DNA from 4 places in the Priestia sp. HNGD-A6 genome. Region 1 is predicted to be linked to each of the others. Evidence: riboswitches for the same ligand, from Rfam matches in the RefSeq annotation. Region 1 holds a riboswitch; each other region holds the start of a gene.
What was found. A riboswitch is a leader RNA that binds a small molecule or an ion and turns the genes downstream of it on or off. The one in region 1 is predicted to bind S-adenosylmethionine.

Region 1 (4,856 bases):
TTTTTTTCATATTTATCTTTCCCCCAACCACTGAAAATAAAAAAGCCCCTTGAACAAATGTCCAAGGGGTCGGCTGAGCTGAATCAGTTTTATCTATGCAAAATTCCGCTAATTGTATACGAAATAAACAGTTATATTTTGTGTACAAAAACAAGGGTAGCTTTAAAAAAGGCAAACCTGTCCCTTATTAATACAACACAAAAAAACAACTGTGCTTCCTGATCCTTCTCCCATCCAGACTTTTACTGTCGGCTCTAGATTTTAACTAGATCCACCGCTAACATACATCGTATGAAAACGGGTCACGGGCTTAAAAGCATATGCTTTATCACCGCCGGTTGGGACTTACACCCGACCCCGAAGGATAATATATTCGACTGCTAGAGTCTTATTTGTTTTACATTATAGCAAAGTAAAATCGACTTGTCACATCATTTAACTTCGTTTTCTCACATCTGTTCTTTAAAATCTATCTTTTAGCTTATTTTTTCTTTTTTAATACATAGCATCCATACAAAAGCTAGTCCAATATAGCCAAATATCGGATACAAAAACTCAAGAAGCTGAGCATATCCAAATTGCCCGATAATAAAGCATGCCAAGATAATAAACGCAAAAGCTTGTTTGTCATTCAGGGGAAGAAATGATTGAAGCTGTTTAGCGATTCCAAATACATTTCCAATCAATGTAGTAAAAATCTCGCCTAACACAACTACCGTAAATAAAACATTCACCCACACTGAGATATTTTTAACAACGGCACTCATAGGAATATCAAGTTGAAATGAATAAGGCAAATTGGAAAGGGCAAGATGAGTAGAAACAAGCATAAACGTAAGTACACATCCTCCTATTACGGCCCCTTTTTTGATCACGCTCTTATCTTTCACGGAGCTTCCTAATGGAACTAAAACGGCCTGAGCCAAAGCTAGATTTAGGGAAATATATAAAAAGGGACTAACCGCCCACTTCCACTGTGTGACGAGCGTTAAGTCTGGCTTCGTTTGAATCAGTGAGAAATAGCTGACATTTGGCACAAAGATGATAAAAGCAAATGAAAGCATCATCGGCACAACAAGAGAATTAACCATTAAAATACCGTTAATTCCTCTTGCGATAAATATATAAGTTAAAACAATTGTACAAATCATCCCAACAGGAGGCCACAGCCCGAACTGTTCTTTTCCTATTGCCCCCGTACTCGCTAGCATGACTGAAGTTACTCCAAATAAAATGACGATCATTACACCGTTTACCGCTTTTCCAAGTACATCACCAAATAAATATGTATTAAGCTGTTGATAAGAAGAAGCCCCAATTGCGTGCGAAAGCAGCATCATTTTCGAACCTAGCCAAATAAAAAACAAGCCGCTGACCAAAATTCCAACCATTCCAAGTTCGCCGTACTGTGTAAAAAATTGAACAATTTCCTTGCCTGTTGCAAAACCGGCTCCTACAACGGTGCCTACATACGTAGCAGCAACCTGCAGCGTGAGTTTCCACCTTTTCATGCCCATCACCCTTCTACCCTTCATAGTTCACTATATGTAGAAACGGTTAAAAAAAGACGAGCCTTTTATATGTAAATCCTCGCCTCACCCGGTGCTGTTCCTTTTTCGTTTTTTTATTTCCTTCTTGTTTTTTTCATGAAAACCCTTTATCCCTTAACATAACGGCAGTTTTCAAACAAAATATACGGATATTTTCCCTTTAACTTTTAAATTTTCCTCAATATTTGCTGGAAATTCACAATTTACTGTTGTATAATTTCTAAAAATCAGATAAATTATTAAATAAGTATTCTTTCTATTTAAAAAAATATGTTTCAATTATATACAATTGATTCTTATCATGAGAGGTGGAGGGACTGGCCCTTTGAAACCTCAGCAACCAGTCGTTAGAGACATGGTGCTAAATCCAGCAAGCAATTAATTTATTGCTTGGAAGATAAGAAGGCGAAAAAAGTCTTCTTCTTAAGAAGACTTTTTCTATTTTATCGGCATATTGCATAAAACGAATCACTCGTGAAATAGAAGCGGAACAATTTAAGGAGGTTTTGACATGGGGTTACTTGAAGATTTAAAGTCTAAAATTTTAATTGGGGATGGTGCCACTGGTACCCTCCTTTACTCACACGGTATTGACAGCTGTTTTGAAGAACTAAACATGACCAAACCAGAAGAGGTTTCTCGTATTCACAGAGCTTATGTAGAAGCTGGTGCAAACGTTATTCAAACAAATACGTACGCTGCTAATTATCAAAAACTTGCACGTTATGGATTAGAAGATTCAGTCAAAGACATCAATGTTGCTGGTGTAAAATTAGCGAAACAAGCTGCAAAAGATCAGGCTTACGTGGTTGGTACACTCGGCGGAATTCGTTCTTTCCAAAAAAATGCTATTAGCTTAGAAGAGGTTAAGCGAAGCATTCGTGAACAAATGTTTTGGCTTTTAAATGAAGGCGTGGATGGCCTTTTATTTGAAACATACTATGATTTCGAAGAATTAAAGACCGTTCTTACACTAGCAAGAAAAGAAACGGATAAGCCTATTATTACCCACGTTTCCCTGCATGATATTGGCGTACTGCAAGATGGGCGTTCTTTAGCAGATGCATTAAAAGAATTAGAAGACTTGGGAGCAGATGTTGTCGGGCTAAACTGCCGTTTAGGTCCTTATCATATGATTCAGTCTCTTGAAGAAGTACCGCTTCCTGATCGTGCTTTCTTATCTGCTTACCCTAATGCCAGCCTTCCGGCGTATGTGGAAGGCAAGCTGGAATATGAAACGAATGAAGACTACTTTGTAGAAAGCGCGCGTTTATTCCGCGAACAAGGGGTTCGCTTAATTGGAGGATGCTGCGGTACAACACCAGCTCACGTACGCGCCATGTCGTCTGCCTTAAAAGACCTGCCTCCGATTACAAGCAAAGTCGTTAAAATGAGACCAGCCGTTACGGTTCAAGAGCGTGAGCAGCAGGATAAACCTCATATGCACGAAATTGTGAAGAAGCGCCGCTCGGTTATCGTTGAGCTGGATCCGCCTAAACAGCTTGGTCCGACGAAATTTTTAGAAGGCGCAAAAGCACTTGATAAAGTCGGCGTAGATGCTATTACATTAGCTGATAATTCTCTTGCCTCACCTCGCATCAGCAACTTGGCAATGGCAACACTGATGCAACAAGAAACAAAAGCACGACCGCTTATTCATATTACCTGTCGCGACCGAAATTTAATTGGACTTCAATCTCATTTAATGGGCCTTCATACGCTAGGAATGAATCAAGTGCTTGCAATTACCGGTGATCCGTCAAAAGTTGGCGATTTCCCTGGCGCCACTTCGGTCTATGATTTATCTTCATTTGACTTGATTAGTTTAATCGCTCAGTTTAATGAAGGACTATCTTATTCCGGCAAACCGCTTGGTCAAAAAACCAATTTTTCCATTGCAGCTGCCTTTAACCCAAACGTGCGTCACTTAGACCGAGCCGTTCAGCGCTTGGAAAAGAAAATCGACTGCGGGGCTCACTATTTCATTACTCAGCCTCTCTATTCAACTAAGCAAATTGAAGAGGTATATGAAGCAACCAAACATTTAACAACACCGGTATACATCGGGATCATGCCGTTAACAAGCGCAAGAAATGCTCGATTTATTCACCATGAAGTACCTGGAATTAAATTATCAGAAGATATTCTAGAACGTATGGACGCAACGGGAAATGACCGGATTCGCGGTGAAGTCGAAGGCCTTGCGATTGCAAAAAACTTAATTGATACAGCATATGAGCTATTTGACGGTATTTACTTAATTACGCCGTTTATGCGCTATGAAATGACCGAAATTCTAACACGCTATATTCATGACAAGCAACTCGTTACATCAGAAAGGAAGATATAAATGAGCTCACTTATCGAACAACAACTAAAGAAGCGAATACTCGTCATCGATGGAGCAATGGGAACGATGATTCAAGATGCTGATTTAACCGCTGAAGATTTTGGCGGCGAAGAATATGAAGGCTGCAACGAATATTTGACCCGAACAGCGCCTCATGTGATTCAGCGCATTCATGAAGAGTACTTTGCAGCGGGTGCTGACATCATTGAAACGAATACGTTTGGCTCAACATCTACCGTACTTGATGAATACGATTTAGGCCACTTGGCGTATGAATTGAATATCGAAGCTGTGAAGCTTGCTTGTGCAGCCCGCGATAAATATTCAACTCCCGAATGGCCTAGGTTCGTAGCTGGAGCTATCGGTCCTACCACTAAAACTCTCTCTGTTACGGGAGGTATTACATTCCCTGAGTTAGTAGAATCGTACGAAGAGCAAGCTCGGGGTTTGTTAGACGGCGGCGTTGACTTACTTCTAGTCGAAACCTGTCAAGACATGCTGAACGTAAAAGCTGCGTTTTTAGGCATTACAGCGGCGTTTGAAAAACTGAAAATAGAAGTTCCAATTATGATTTCAGGAACGATTGAGCCAATGGGAACAACTCTCGCTGGTCAAGATATCGAATCTTTTTACTTATCACTGGAACACATGAAGCCTCTTTCAGTCGGACTTAACTGCGCGACAGGTCCTGAATTTATGACGGATCATATTCGCTCTCTTTCAGACCTAGCCACTTCAGCTGTTAGCTGTTATCCAAACGCTGGACTTCCGGATGAAGAAGGCAATTATCATGAATCCCCTGAGCTGCTGGCTCAAAAAATTAAAGGATTTGCTGATAAAGGCTGGCTGAACTTTGTAGGCGGATGCTGTGGTACAACGCCTGCTCATATTAAAGCACTTGCTGAAGCGGTAAAAGAGGTTGCTCCTCGTTCGCTTGATCGCTCCGAGCATAATCA
Region 2 (4,856 bases), 1.7 Mb from region 1:
TATATGAAATGGTTTTATAAACCTGTACAAAAATTATTCGCTCCCTCCGAAGTGACCAAACAGCAGCTAGAAAAACAAGGGTTTCACAACGTAGCTATTTGGTCGCGAGGGGTAAATCACAAATTGTTCCATCCCCACTATGACCGCTTTGATATTCGTATTAAATATAATATAAAAAAACCCTACATCTTAACGTATGTAGGAAGGTTAGCTAAAGAAAAGAACGCTGATTTTTTACTAAAAATTGCCCGATCTTTACCTGATCATATCCGCCACCAAGTTCACTGGCTTATTGTGGGAGATGGTCCTTTAAAAGAACAAATGCAACAGCAAGCATCTGAGCATATGACATTTACAGGCTTTCTTGAAGGTAAGCAACTTGCTCATATCTATTCTTCATCTGATTTGTTTGTTTTCCCTTCAGAAACAGAAACGTTCGGAAATGTCGTACTGGAGTCTCTTGCTTCTGGAACTCCCGTGGTGGCAGCAAATGCAGGAGGAGTTAAACAGATGGTTCAGCACGGGCGAAACGGCTACCTTTGCAAACCTCACTCCTTAGAAGAATTCAGTTCGGCTATTACAGGTTTACTTGATGATTTGCACCAGCGGCTTCACTTTGGCCATGCAGCTAGACACTATGCTCTTACTCAATCATGGGACGCCATTTTTCAGCATTTGCTTTCAGAATATGAAGATGTCGTAGAAAAATCTGCTGAAGGTATTCAATGGGCATAAAAAAAATCTCCGTTTTCACGGAGATTTTTTTTATTATTTAGCTAAAGCTTGAGTTTTTAATGCTTCAGCTTTGTCTGTGAACTCCCAAGGAAGCTCCACATCTGTACGACCAAAGTGACCGTAAGCTGCTGTTTGCTTATAAATTGGGCGACGTAAATCAAGCATTTTAATGATGCCTGCTGGACGTAGGTCAAAGTTTTTGCGTACTACATCTACTAGTACTTCTTCAGAAACTTTTCCTGTACCGAATGTATCAATTGAAATAGATACTGGCTGTGCAACACCAATTGCATATGCTAGTTGTACTTCACATTTATCAGCAAGATCAGCTGCTACAATGTTTTTCGCAACATAACGAGCTGCATAAGCTGCTGAACGGTCTACTTTTGTTGCGTCCTTACCAGAGAATGCACCGCCGCCGTGACGAGCATATCCGCCGTAAGTATCAACGATAATTTTACGACCAGTTAAACCAGCATCTCCTTGAGGGCCGCCGATTACGAAACGTCCTGTTGGGTTAATGAAATACTTTGTATTTTCATCAATTAACTCATTTGGAACAACTGGATTAATTACATATTCTTTTAAGTTACGTTGAATTTGCTCTAACGTTACTTCTGGGTGATGCTGAGTTGAAATAACAATTGTATCGATGCGAACAGGTTTGTTGTTTTCATCATATTCAACTGTTACTTGTGTTTTACCATCCGGGCGAAGGTAAGGAAGAATTTCTTCTTTACGTACTTCTGTTAGACGGCGAGCAAGTTTATGAGCTAATGAAATTGGAAGAGGCATTAATTCTTTTGTTTCGTTACATGCATAACCAAACATTAACCCTTGGTCTCCAGCTCCGATTGCTTCGATTTCTTCATCGGACATTTGACCTTCACGTGCTTCTAACGCTTGGTCTACACCAGCAGCGATATCAGCTGACTGCTCGTCGATAGATGTTAATACTGCACAAGTTTCAGCATCAAATCCGTATTTTGCACGAGTATAGCCAATTCCTTTAATTGTTTCACGAACTGTTTTAGGAATATCCACGTAAGTAGAAGTTGTAATTTCACCGCTTACTAAAACTAAACCAGTTGTTACGCTTGTTTCACAAGCAACACGAGCATTTGGATCCTTTGCTAGGATAGCATCAAGAATTGAGTCAGAAATTTGGTCACAAATTTTATCGGGATGTCCCTCTGTAACAGATTCTGACGTGAACAGACGACGTTGTGTTGACATCAGTTTTCCTCCTTATAAATACGATACATTGTGATACGGTACTCATTCCCTTATTTTCATTACACGTTAAAAAATATAAAAAAACCTTTCCTTGTATCGAGGAAAGGTATCAAATTCTACATAAGCCTTTCACTCTTATCGATCAAGGTTGTGCCCTTGCATCAGGTTAGCACCTTATCGTCTACACAAAAAAATGACGATGGTTGCTGGGTTTCACAGGGCCTGTCCCTCCACCAGCTCGGGATAAGAGAGTATCCGTTCAAGGACATATAATACATGAAAAAGCGCTTCACTGTCAACAACATTCAAATGGAAATCATCTCTTTATGTTTGAATCTGTTTTAATGTAACATACTCAAATTTAAAAATAGTATACCTTATTAAGAATGATCACGAAGTTTGGTTAACAAGACAGAAAAAAAAAAGGCTTTCACTTGAAATAACTTCACTTTTTTTGCTTCTAGCACATATACATGTGTCTAAAATAGGTATAACGTATATTTTTTTATAATACACAAACATTTTTAGTTAAATAGTATAGAATAATTAAATAAATGTGTTATACTAATTATAAATTTCAAACATTAATGAATAAATAATAGCTAAAAAGGAAGGTAGTGCACATGAGTACTGTTGATATGTCTATCGAATTAAATGGTTTGCTTCAATTAAAAACAACAAAACACCAATTATCTGTTCCACAACTTGTTGAAAAAATTCTAGCTCGACGCGAAGGAACGCTGACTTCTACAGGTGCTGTGTCAGTCGAAACCGGAAAATATACAGGTCGCTCTCCTTTGGATAAATTTATTGTAAGCGATGCTGTATCTTCAAAAACGGTTGAATGGGGACCCGTCAATCAGCCAATTTCTGCTCAGCGATTCGATGCGCTATACAAAAAAGTCTTAACCCACTTAAAGAAACAGGATGAACTTTTTGTTTTTAATGGATATGCTGGAGCTGATAAAAAGTATCAGTTACCAATTCAAGTAGTTAATGAATTTGCATGGCACAACCTATTCGCTCAGCAGTTATTCATTCGCCCTTCAGCTGAACAAAAAACAAATGATGATGTGAAGCCGTTTACAATTGTAGCAGCTCCAACGTTCAAAGCTGATCCTGAAACAGACGGGACGAATTCTGAAACCTTCATTATTCTTTCATTAGAGCGACGCATTGTGCTAATTGGAGGAACTGAATACGCTGGTGAAATGAAAAAATCTATTTTTTCAGTGATGAACTTCTTGCTTCCTCAAAACAATATTCTATCCATGCACTGTTCTGCTAACGTAGGAGAAGAAGGTGACGTTGCATTATTCTTTGGTTTATCTGGAACGGGTAAAACAACGCTTTCTGCTGATGCAAACCGTCGTTTAATCGGAGATGACGAGCACGGTTGGTCAAGCTCTGGTGTATTTAATATTGAAGGAGGCTGCTACGCGAAGTGCATTCAGCTTTCCGAAGAAAAAGAACCGCAAATTTTTAATGCAATTCGCTTCGGCGCAGTACTGGAAAATGTAGTGTTGAATCAAAATACGAAAGTAGCAGATTACAATGATAATAGTTTAACAGAGAATACTCGTGCCGCTTATTCAATTGACTCTATTGATAATACGGTATTGCCAAGCGTTGCTGGGCACCCTACAGCTATTGTCTTTTTAACTGCTGATGCCTTCGGCGTCTTACCTCCAATCAGCAAGCTTACAAAAGAACAAGCGATGTACCATTTTCTGAGCGGATACACTAGTAAGTTAGCTGGAACAGAGCGCGGCGTAACATCGCCACAGGCTACTTTCTCTACATGCTTTGGTGAGCCTTTCTTACCTCTTGCTCCAACAACTTATGCAGAAATGCTAGGAAAGAAAATCGATGAACATAACGTAAATGTCTACCTTGTAAACACTGGATGGACCGGCGGTGAATACGGCGTGGGTGAACGAATGAAGTTAAGTTACACTCGAGCTATGGTTCAAGCAGCTCTTGAAGGAGAACTAGCTAATACCGAAACAGTAACAGATGCTATTTTTGGTTTATCGATTCCAACTCATGTTCCGGGAGTTCCTGATGAAGTGCTTCAGCCTTCTAAAGCATGGAACGATGCAACAGCTTATAACCAAAAAGCAACTGAACTTGCCGCTAAATTCAAAGCGAACTTCAAGCGTTTTAATGATGTAGCATCGGACATTTCAACATTAGGCGGACCTAGAGTCTAATAAAAAACCGATCGTCTTATAGACGATCGGTTTTTTAGTTAGTCGAATGTAATTTTGTCAGTTCATATGTGACAATGGTTTTTTCCTGCTCCATTTCTACCTTACGCACAACAGCAGTTCCAATACATTCTCCATTTTTCGTTTTGTGAATGTTTAATGGAATATCCAACGGATACAAACGATATCCTTTTTTCTCAACTTGAAAAATGTTATCTGTTACACGCTTTTCGTTGCCTTTTGTCACAATCATTGTATTTAATTCTAGCGGCATCCCCATTTTCTCTCACTCCTCACTGTTATTCTACTTGTTTTTTCTATCGTAGCATATCTTTTATTGCGCTTTCATCCACTTCGTTAACTTCTTTACCGTTTCTCGGTTTTCTTTTGGTGGAAAAGCATGTGGAAAGTTTTCAAAATACCAGCTGGTAACTTTTTTATTGGACTTCTTTAGTTTAGATTCGAGCTGATAGGAATGATCAATTGAGACGTTTTTATCTTCTAAACCATGAATAAGCAAGACCGGCGGCTCGACGAGATGAGCACGATGCAAAGGTGTCCTCCATTCGTATCTTTCAGGATATTTAGAAGGAGTTCCTCCAATCACCCGCTTCATCATTCTTCTTAAATCTTCTCTTTCTTCATATGTCAGCACCATATCCGTGACGCCTCCCC
Region 3 (4,856 bases), 2.2 Mb from region 1:
CCATGGCAAGTCCGAATAGGCCTAGCGCTGATGGATCCGCTGTTACAATTTTAACGTGCTGCGTGCTGTTGTTACTCATGTTGTACCTCCCTGATTTTAAAAACACCTTTAAAAAGATACAAAAATCTACGGGAAGTGTCAATGGATATTTTTGGCCTTTAAAAAACCCATAAGACCAAGCAGTGTAGCGTTTACACTGCTTGGTCTTGACTTTCTTGTTATTAAGCGTTTTGTAATAAATTTTTTCTTGTTTGTTTTGCAGACTCAACCATCACTTTTAAAGCTTCCACCGTCTCGCTGATTCCTCTTGTTTTAAGACCGCAGTCGGGATTAATCCAAAACAATGCAGGATCAAGCACTTTTAGAGCGCGGTCAATGTTTCGTGTCAGCTCTTCAAGCTTCGGTACGCGCGGACTGTGGATATCATATACGCCAAGTCCAATTCCCTGGTTATACGTATGTTTTTCAAACGCATAAATTAATTCACCGTGGCTTTTGGACGTTTCAATGGAAATGACGTCGGCATCAAGCGCTTTGATCGCATCAATAATCTCTTCGAACTCTGAATAGCACATATGCGTGTGAATTTGCGTCTCGTTTTGCACCGATACCGTGGCTAATTTGAACGCATACACCGCGGCGTTCAAGTAGCTTTCCCAGTTTTCTCGTTTTAACGGCAGTCCTTCACGCAGCGCCGGTTCATCTACTTGAATCATTGAGATGCCCTGACTTTCAAGTGCTTCCACTTCTTTTCTAAGAGCAAGCGCAATTTGATTTGCCACGTCGTAGCGCGGGATATCATCACGCACAAATGACCAGTTTAAAATTGTAATTGGCCCCGTCAGCATTCCTTTAACAGGCTTATTGGTTAGAGACTGTGCGTAGACCGTTTCTTTGATCGTCATCGCCTGCTCGTACGAGACATCTCCGTAAATAAGCGGCGGCTTCACGCAGCGAGAACCGTATGATTGCACCCAGCCAAACTTTGTAAATTGAAAACCTCCTAATTTTTCACCGAAGTATTCAACCATGTCCGTGCGCTCAAACTCTCCGTGCACAAGGACATCTAAGCCGATGTTTTCTTGAATTTCAATCCATTTTTTGATTTCAGCGTTAATGTACGCTTCATACGCTTTGTCGCTTAACTCTCCTTTACGCCACTTCAGACGCTCTTTTCGCACTTCTTTTGTTTGCGGAAAGCTTCCAATTGTTGTCGTTGGAAGAAGCGGCAGTTGAAATGCTTCTTGCTGAACGCGTTGACGTACGTCAAACGGCGCTTGGCGCTCTGCTTTATAGCTGTCCAGCTGCTTCAGCTCTTTTTGCACGTCTTGATGATTTCGAAAAGATGATCCATTTAATGCTTGAATCGCTTTTTTGCTTACACTTATTTCTTTTTCTATTGCTTCTTTTCCTTGCTGCACCGCTTTTGTTAAAAGCGTGATTTCCTTTAGCTTTTCATCTGCAAAAGACAGCGCGTTTTTTAGAATTGGCTCAATGGTTTTTTCGCTTTTCACCGTGACAGGAACATGTAATAAACTTGATGAAGGCTGCAGAATCAAACGGTCTTTTGATACAGCTTCTTCAATTTCACTGATTGTTAAAAGCTGTTCGTCCAAGTTTTCACGCCAAATGTTTCGTCCGTCAATCACTCCTGCTGCCAGCACTTTATCAGTCGGAAACCCATATTTATTAAGCGCCGTGAGATTTTCTCCTCGGTCATGTACAAAATCCAATCCAATTCCGTGAACAGGAAGAGACACAACTTCTTTGTAGTAATCAACGCTGTCAAAATACGTTTGCAAAATGACTTTTACATTCGGTGCCGCTTTTTTCAAAGCTTCATAGACTTCTTTATACAGTGCCAGGTCTTCTTTTGATAGCGTTGTAGCTAAAACCGGCTCATCTATTTGTACCCACTCTACTCCTTCTGCCTGAAGCTCAGCTAAAATAGTCGCATAAAGAGGAACAAATTGTTCAACTACTTTTTTAAACTCACTTTTTTTATATCCTTTTGACAGCTTCACAAATGTTACTGGACCTAAAATAACGGGTTTGCCTTTGATATTCAGCTTTTGTTTTGCTTCTTTGTAAAATTGAAGCGGGCGATTTTCTACAAGTGCCGGCGTACATTCCTCAAGCTCGGGTACGATGTAGTGATAATTTGTGTTAAACCATTTTGTCATCGTAGAAGCTACCGCACCTTTTGTTCCTCGCGCGATGTCAAAATACGTTTCAAGCGATACCGGGCCTCCGCTATATTCAAAGCGCTTTGGCACCAAACCAAACATAGCCGCTGTATCTAACACGTGATCGTATAAGCTAAAATCGCCGACTGGAATTAATTCAATTCCTGCGTCACGCTGTTTTTTCAGATGTCCTAGACGAAGAGCTTCAATTTCCTGAAGAAAGATATCTTTCTCTAGCTTTCCTGCCCAAAACTGCTCAAGCGCTTTTTTCCATTCTCGTTTTTCACCAATTCTTGGATAACCTACATTTGAACTTTTTACACTGCTCATTTTTTCCACTCCCTGTATATTTTTTTATCGCTAAACTAAAAAATCTCCCTTTTCGAAATGAAAAGAGAGATGATACGCATACTTAACTAAAGTTGAGATAGCCTGTTTTTCTCAACACGTATTCCTCACTCCTCTCTATATCCCGTAGAGCTTAAGTGCATACAACAGGCAGGTCTCCTGACTTAGGTTCATCGCTTCCTATCCCTTCCCATTTCAACATGAAACAGTGGTTAATAAGTTGCTCCCCATTACAGTGGCGGGACCGCGCCGGCTTTTCACCGGTCTTCCCTTTTAAGCTGCGTACATTCGTTACACAGCACCTGATGCATTTCTATGAAATTGTTCATTCAAAACACCTTTACATAAAATAAAAAGCCTCTCTATTATGAATAGAGAGGCATAGTATCTATGAAATCCTCTCTTATTTTTCAAAGCTGTACGCTTTGCAGGATGTAGCACCTTTTTAACAAGATTGTTAAATGGTTGCCGGGCTTCACAGGGCCAGTCCCTCCGCCTCTCTCAATAAGAGTTTTAATTGTTTATAATATTTTGAATGTAGAGTCATCTTAACACCTTACATTTATGTTGTCAAAAGAAATTTCAAAAAAATTAGTTTTCAGGAGGCGTTGACGCTAATTTTTGCCTTAATAATTTGTAATCATCTTTTCGATGTGTTTCGATCAAGTCTTTTGCTCCTTGATGATACCCTGAAGAATAAATGTACTCTACCGCCGTTTCGATAAGCATTCTCTTTTCTTCCGCACATTCTCGGTCCATTAGGGGGAACAGTCTACCTAAAAGGTCATTTAAATCTTCCTTAATAAAACGATTGAGTCCTTCTTGCATCTTTTCGTTTGCCATGATAGCTCCTCCATTTGCTGTGTATGTTTTAAGCCTCTATAAACACGCATTTCACTGTGAATGTTAAGATAAAGTTAAGTCATTAAACAGTATATCAAGTGAATGTTTTTCTTCAATTACATATGTAATACAAATATATGACAAATATAGAGAATATATCATCATTCACTATCTATTATAACGCTTGGCTTAGCCTTCTGCTACAAGGTTTCGTACGGTTTTCCAAAAGAGGTTGAGACATAACGAAGTGAATCCAATCTAAAGGCAAATGGGATTCATGAGCTGAATCGCTTGTGACACCGCAGTTGATTTCCGTACAAGACTTCGCTTTCCGCGGGCGGTCGCTGAGCCTCCTCGTCGCATAAGCTCCTGTGGGGTCTCACCTGTTCCGCTTTTCCCGCAGGAGTCTTCGTCTTGTGCTCCAATCACCTGCTAGAAAGACCTATACACATGAAATCTACGTTTACCCTAATAAAAAAATGAACCACTAATCAAGCATCTTGATCAATGGTTCATTTTTCATTTCGCCTAAAACCCTTTTTTCCCAGCCTCTTTTTTTTGAACCTTGCTTTCTACTTTCTTGTTTTTACAAACAACTTCTTCGAGGTCGTCCAAAATCCTTCCAAAGAAGAGGTCCTAAAATGTCGTACCGGCTAACAAAAAACTCCGTAAAATTATAATTATTTAAAATTAAAGGCGGTTCAAAGTCAAGGGGAGCACCCGCGCCTCCTGATAATACAAAATCAGTACCTCTTCCAAGCGTAAACGACCCGTTTCTGTTTTTTCTAATAAACTGCTCGTCATACGCATGCACGTGGCTGACTAACACTTTTTTCACGCGATGTTCTTGAATTAAATCAAAAAATTCTTGACTTTGAGGAGTCGTTACAGGAAAACCTCCCAGGTCTGACCACCGGCCAATATTTGGCTGCGCATGCATGGCTACAACGGTATTACGAGGAGCATCCTCTAGCTGCTGCTCTAAATAATTCAGCTCTCTATCTGTAAATCCATATATTTTATTCTTGGGACTGATGATATTATTTAATGCGATGCACCGGAAGTTAAAGACAGGAATATCAATGACCCAGTGCACTTTTCCGATAGTGGCTCTGAAGTTTTCGAGGTTGCTTTCTTCAAGGTTTAATTCATCATGATTCCCTACGCATACAAACACGGGAATGTTTGGTGCTATTTTTTCGACAACCTTAACAAAGTGCTCCAAATACCTCTTTTCTCCTGTATACACGGTGTCTCCCCCATGAATAATAAACAGCGGATTCAATTCCACCGCCTTTTTTAACACAAGCTCAAATTCACCGCTCATCGTGTAACAATTATCGTTTGGTCCGTCACCTCTGCTGTCGCCCATAAAAACAAAGTTGAATGGATCTCTCGGATTTAATTGTTTAATTCTTTGCTTTAATAACTTTTCAGAACGTTCATGAAGCGTCAAATTCATCAACTAGTTAATCCTCC
Region 4 (4,856 bases), 1.6 Mb from region 1:
GACAAAATAAGTAGTAATAAATCCCGTTCCAACCAGGACTAAAATAATTGCAGCTAACCTTCCAATCGTAGTGGTGGGAGCAAAATCACCGTACCCTATAGTAGAGATTGTAATAATAACCCACCAAATTCCTTCAAACACATTCCCAAACGTTTGCGGCTCTAGGAAATGTATAAGCATGCCGAAAAGTAAAACAAGGCAGCCGATAATAAAAAGAAGCCGCACTAAAATAGAACGACGAAAAAGTCGGAATAATAGCCATTCCATCATAAAAAAACCTCCAGTGATTAGTCATAGCCACAGTATGACCATTTTTCACTGAAGGTATAAGATATCTTTATCTTTTTACTTCGTAATATTCAATCCATTCTTTGTCTGGACCGTAGAAAAATAAGTATCTTGCTCCATTTGGCAAAGTTACAATGTTTTCTTCCACAAATGAAACGCCTGCTGATTTTAAACGCTCAAACTCCTCTTCAATTCCATCTACTGCCAGCGCAAAATGATGAACTTTACCTTCACTAGGTAAGCTTGAGTTATACCCTTGAATTAACTCTACGATTACATTGCCTTCTAAACCTAGAAAAGCTAGCTTCAAAGACGGATCGGTATGTGGTAGTGTTTCGATGAGCTCCAACCCCACTTTTTGTGTATAGAACTCAATAGATTCTTCTATATCCTTTACTTGAACGCCTACATGTTCAAATTTTAAAATTGCCATATGCATCACCCGTATCTATAGTATGTAAAAACTATGAAATATATTAAAGAGAAAGGATAGATAAGTCAAGATAGGGCTGCTTATCAGGAAAGGGCTCTTAAATCATATTTTTGCTGGAGTGAATAGGGTAGAGGCTTCCATCAAGAGCAAACGAAATTTTACCTGTTTCTTCAGATACAACTAAAATTAATGCATCCGATTTTTCCGACATTCCAATTGCTGCACGGTGACGTGTTCCCAACTTTTTGTTCGTTGAAATAATAGACGAGAGAGGTAAAACATTAGCAGCTGAAATAAGCTGATTATTTCTAATTAGGACGGCTCCGTCATGTAAGGGTGTCCCTGGATAGAACAGTGTCTCAACTAGCGTAGCGCTGACAGGAGCTTGAATAGGCATTCCTTTTTGAATAAGAGGATCAACATTTTGTTCCCGTTCAATGACAATTAAAGCGCCGTGACGTTTCTCAGAGAGGTTATGAATAGCTAGGGACAGAGCAGCGTATTCAAATGTATAAGGCGATAAGTAATGACGCAAGTAATAAGAGGCGGCCGTAGCTTGAACATCTTGAAATAACCTTCTCATCTCCTCAAAATCACATAAAATACAATGATCACTCGTGTCTAAATGTTTAATTAAATTAGAGGCTTCAGTTGAAATCTGCTGTAAATATGTTCGCACATTATTTTTAATTGTATCGTCTAATTGAAAGGGTTGTCTCTCCATCTTATATAGCTCCTATCTGTCAGTCAGTGTTATCTGTAATGTGTGCTAATGTGAGTGAATTATCCGTAAAGCTCATAAATCCGTTATTAATTTTATAGAGAGATTTTGCATTTTATTTAGCAAGAGAACATAAAAAGTCGGGGAAAAAAGAAAGCGTTTTATAAACTGATATGTTCACATTTGGGTTAAATTTACATATGTTGTTTTAAATAAAAGTATAGATATTTCTGTGAATTTAAAGTATAGTTTTCTTATCGGATATATAATTTTTAATGTTGACAAATATTCTAAATATGCTAAAATTTTTAAAAAATGCTTATCAAGAGTGGTGGAGGGATCTGGCCCGCTGAACCCCGGCAACCTGCTTAGCAAGGTGCTAATTCCAGCAAAGTGTGTATCATTTTGAAAGATAAGGTGAAAATTATTGCCTACCCAGTCTTTCAATACGGAAGACTTTTTATTTTGATATAGCGCAAGAGATATTTTGAGGAGGGACAACGATGACTGTAAACCCCGACTTAAAACAAACCTTTGAACACGCCGAAGCAAAGTAAGAATTAAATAGTTTCGCTGACTAGACACACTAGAGGCGGTTTTATCCAATTCTAGTGGGTAAAACCGTCTTTTTTTATTGGATAACGCGGATAACTAAGAATTGGAGTGGAGAAAATGGCAGACTTATATACGTACGAAAACTGGAGCGATACATTTCCAGAGTTCGACAGTAAAGATGAAACAAAAGGAGCCCTTTCAGCATTGCAGTGGGCGTATGATACCTACGGAGATTCAATTATTTATGCGTCAAGCTTTGGGATCGAAGGAATCGTGTTAATTGATTTAATTTCAAAAGTGAAAAAAGATGCTGAAATTGTCTTTTTAGATACAGGGGTTCATTTTAAAGAAACATATGAAGTGATTGATGCAATTAAAGAACGCTTCCCTGATTTACGTATTCATATGAAAAAGCCGGATTTAACTCTTGCAGAACAAGCTGAAAAACATGGAGATGAGCTTTGGAAGAGTCAGCCTAACCTATGCTGTCAAATTCGAAAAATCATTCCGCTAAGAGAATCCCTTGCTCCTTATGATGCGTGGATTTCTGGTTTGAGACGTGAGCAGTCTGAGTCTCGTGCCAACACGAATTATTTTAATAAAGATGAGAAATTCAAGAAGGTGAAAGTTTGTCCGTTAATTCATTGGTCATGGAAAGAAATTTGGCGTTATGTGTATAAGCATGATTTGCCATACAACAAACTTCATGATCAAGGCTACCCAAGTATCGGCTGTGAGCCCTGTACCGCACCTGCCTATAATGTAGACGATTTACGTTCAGGAAGATGGGCAGGTACACAAAAAGTGGAGTGCGGATTACACGAATCTTAAATACGAAAGAGCTGAATAAATGATGCTTTTATATGTTGCCTTTATCATTGCGCTTTTTTTTGCAATGAATATTGGGGCAAGCGGTGCAGCAGCTGCTATGGGCGTTTCATACGGCTCCGGTGCAATTAAAAAGCGAAGAGTGGCCCTGTTCATCTGTGCTGTAGGAATTGTGCTCGGAGCTGTTACCGGAGGCGGTGAGGTGGTAAAAACCATCAGTTCAGGTATCATACCTGAAAAACTGCTGTCAGTAGAATTAGTTATTATCATTCTGGCTGCTGCAACGCTGTCACTCTTTTTCGCGAATTTGATTGGTATCCCTTTATCAACAAGTGAAGTAACAGTTGGCTCAGTTGTTGGAGTAGGGGTAGCTTATCAATCTCTGTATGTAGAAAAACTTTTAATTGTCATGTCTTTTTGGATTATTGTTCCGCTAGTTTCATTTGTTATTGCTTTTTTGATTGGGAAAGTGATAAAGCGCAGAGCGCATAAAAAAGAAGCAGAGGGAAAGTGGAAAAGAGTTTTAACGATTTTAGTTATTGCAACGGGATTCTTTGAAGCCTTCTCAGCTGGAATGAACAATGTGGCAAATGCTGTCGGTCCTCTAGTAGGAGCTGGATTAATGGATGCTACAACGGGTGTCATAGCAGGAGGATTGGCGGTGGCGCTCGGAGCTCTTTTACTAGGAGGCCGAGTTATTGAAACAAACGGAAAAAAAATTACTCGCTATTCTGTAGGAGAAGGCTGTATTATCTCGGGTACTGGTGCTTCTCTTGTTACAGTCGCTTCACTGTTTGGTTTGCCAGTACCGCTTACACAGGTCACTACGTCTTCTATTATTGGAATAGGCGCAGCGAAAACGGGATTTACGAAAGAACAGCGAGAAGTGGTCATTCAAATGTTAAAGGTTTGGGTGGTATCCCCTGTATTTTCACTCGTAATCTCATATGTTCTTGTGAAATTAGTACTTGAAAGCGACTTATATTCATTTGTGGTGCTAGCTAGTGGATGTATTGCTACAGGAGGTATTCTAAGCTTAGCTAGAACGACTAGAAGAAAAAGAGCAAGCCTGCAGTCGGAAAAAGAAAAAATGACTGCGTGATTCAAGTGCTTTTTATTATATTGTGTTAATTACTTAAGGAGGATTTTACAAAATGACAACAATTCAAGCACACGGTGGAGAATTAATTAATTTATATCAACCAACATATGACTACACGTCACTAACAAAAGAAATTGAAGTAGACAACATGGCTCTAAGCGATTTAGAACTAATTGGAATTGGTGCTTATAGCCCAATTACGGGGTTTTTAGGAGAAAAAGATTATCAATCAGTTGTTGAAAATATGCGTCTAGCAGATGGAACTGTATGGAGTATTCCTATTACTCTTCCCGTAACAGAAGAGCAGGCTAAAGAATTAAACATTGGCGACAAAGTAAAACTAGTTCAAAGCGGTGTGACATATGGTGTTTTAGAAGTTTCTGAAGTATATACGCCAAATAAAGAAAAAGAAGCGGAAAATGTGTACCGCACAGCAGAACTTGCCCACCCTGGTGTGAAGAAAATGATGGAACGCCCAAATGTATATGTAGCAGGTCCAATCGTACTTGTAGAACGTACACCTAAAACGCGTTTTGAAAAGTATTACCTAGATCCAACTGAAACAAGAGCAGCATTTGAAGAGCGCGGTTGGAAAACGGTTGTTGGATTCCAAACTCGTAACCCTGTTCACCGTGCGCATGAGTATATTCAAAAAACAGCATTAGAAATTGTAGACGGCCTGTTTTTAAATCCACTTGTAGGAGAAACAAAGTCAGATGATATCCCAGCAGATATCCGTATGGAAAGTTATGAAGTACTTTTAGAGAACTATTATCCTAGCGATCGTGTAGCTTTGGCAGTTTTCCCTGCTGCAATGCGCTATGCTGGACCTAGAGAAGCTATTTTCCATGCAATGGTTCGAAAAAACTTTGGATGCACGCATTTCATTGTAGGCCGTGACCACGCTGGTGTTGGTGACTACTACGGAA

Region 2: linked by a shared signal. The riboswitch ahead of metK (methionine adenosyltransferase) and the one ahead of SCI76_RS07640 (bifunctional homocysteine S-methyltransferase/methylenetetrahydrofolate reductase) in region 1 are both predicted to bind S-adenosylmethionine.
Region 3: linked by a shared signal. The riboswitch ahead of metE (5-methyltetrahydropteroyltriglutamate--homocysteine S-methyltransferase) and the one ahead of SCI76_RS07640 (bifunctional homocysteine S-methyltransferase/methylenetetrahydrofolate reductase) in region 1 are both predicted to bind S-adenosylmethionine.
Region 4: linked by a shared signal. The riboswitch ahead of SCI76_RS15875 (phosphoadenylyl-sulfate reductase) and the one ahead of SCI76_RS07640 (bifunctional homocysteine S-methyltransferase/methylenetetrahydrofolate reductase) in region 1 are both predicted to bind S-adenosylmethionine.

The regions. Positions count from the first base shown of each region.
Region 1 is NZ_CP138621.1:1,496,302-1,501,157, forward strand. Features, by position in the region: FMN riboswitch at 219-369, opposite strand; gene SCI76_RS07635 (amino acid/polyamine transporter II) at 477-1,511, opposite strand; SAM riboswitch class I at 1,844-1,954, shown strand; gene SCI76_RS07640 (bifunctional homocysteine S-methyltransferase/methylenetetrahydrofolate reductase) at 2,062-3,900, shown strand; gene metH (methionine synthase) at 3,901-4,856, shown strand, end outside.
Region 2 is NZ_CP138621.1:3,173,261-3,178,116, reverse strand. Features, by position in the region: gene SCI76_RS16235 (glycosyltransferase family 1 protein) at 1-735, shown strand, start outside; gene metK (methionine adenosyltransferase) at 769-1,971, opposite strand; SAM riboswitch class I at 2,104-2,221, opposite strand; gene pckA (phosphoenolpyruvate carboxykinase (ATP)) at 2,595-4,184, shown strand; gene SCI76_RS16220 (DUF2584 domain-containing protein) at 4,219-4,461, opposite strand; gene SCI76_RS16215 (S9 family peptidase) at 4,516-4,856, opposite strand, start outside.
Region 3 is NZ_CP138621.1:4,424,679-4,429,534, reverse strand. Features, by position in the region: gene SCI76_RS22730 (acetate uptake transporter) at 1-79, opposite strand, end outside; gene metE (5-methyltetrahydropteroyltriglutamate--homocysteine S-methyltransferase) at 222-2,516, opposite strand; cobalamin riboswitch at 2,666-2,855, opposite strand; SAM riboswitch class I at 2,935-3,045, opposite strand; gene SCI76_RS22720 (hypothetical protein) at 3,126-3,377, opposite strand; gene SCI76_RS22715 (hypothetical protein) at 3,636-3,806, opposite strand; gene SCI76_RS22710 (metallophosphoesterase) at 3,964-4,839, opposite strand.
Region 4 is NZ_CP138621.1:3,119,461-3,124,316, forward strand. Features, by position in the region: gene SCI76_RS15860 (potassium channel family protein) at 1-270, opposite strand, end outside; gene SCI76_RS15865 (VOC family protein) at 338-721, opposite strand; gene cdaS (sporulation-specific diadenylate cyclase CdaS) at 819-1,445, opposite strand; SAM riboswitch class I at 1,759-1,861, shown strand; gene SCI76_RS15875 (phosphoadenylyl-sulfate reductase) at 2,115-2,828, shown strand; gene SCI76_RS15880 (inorganic phosphate transporter) at 2,848-3,927, shown strand; gene sat (sulfate adenylyltransferase) at 3,980-4,856, shown strand, end outside.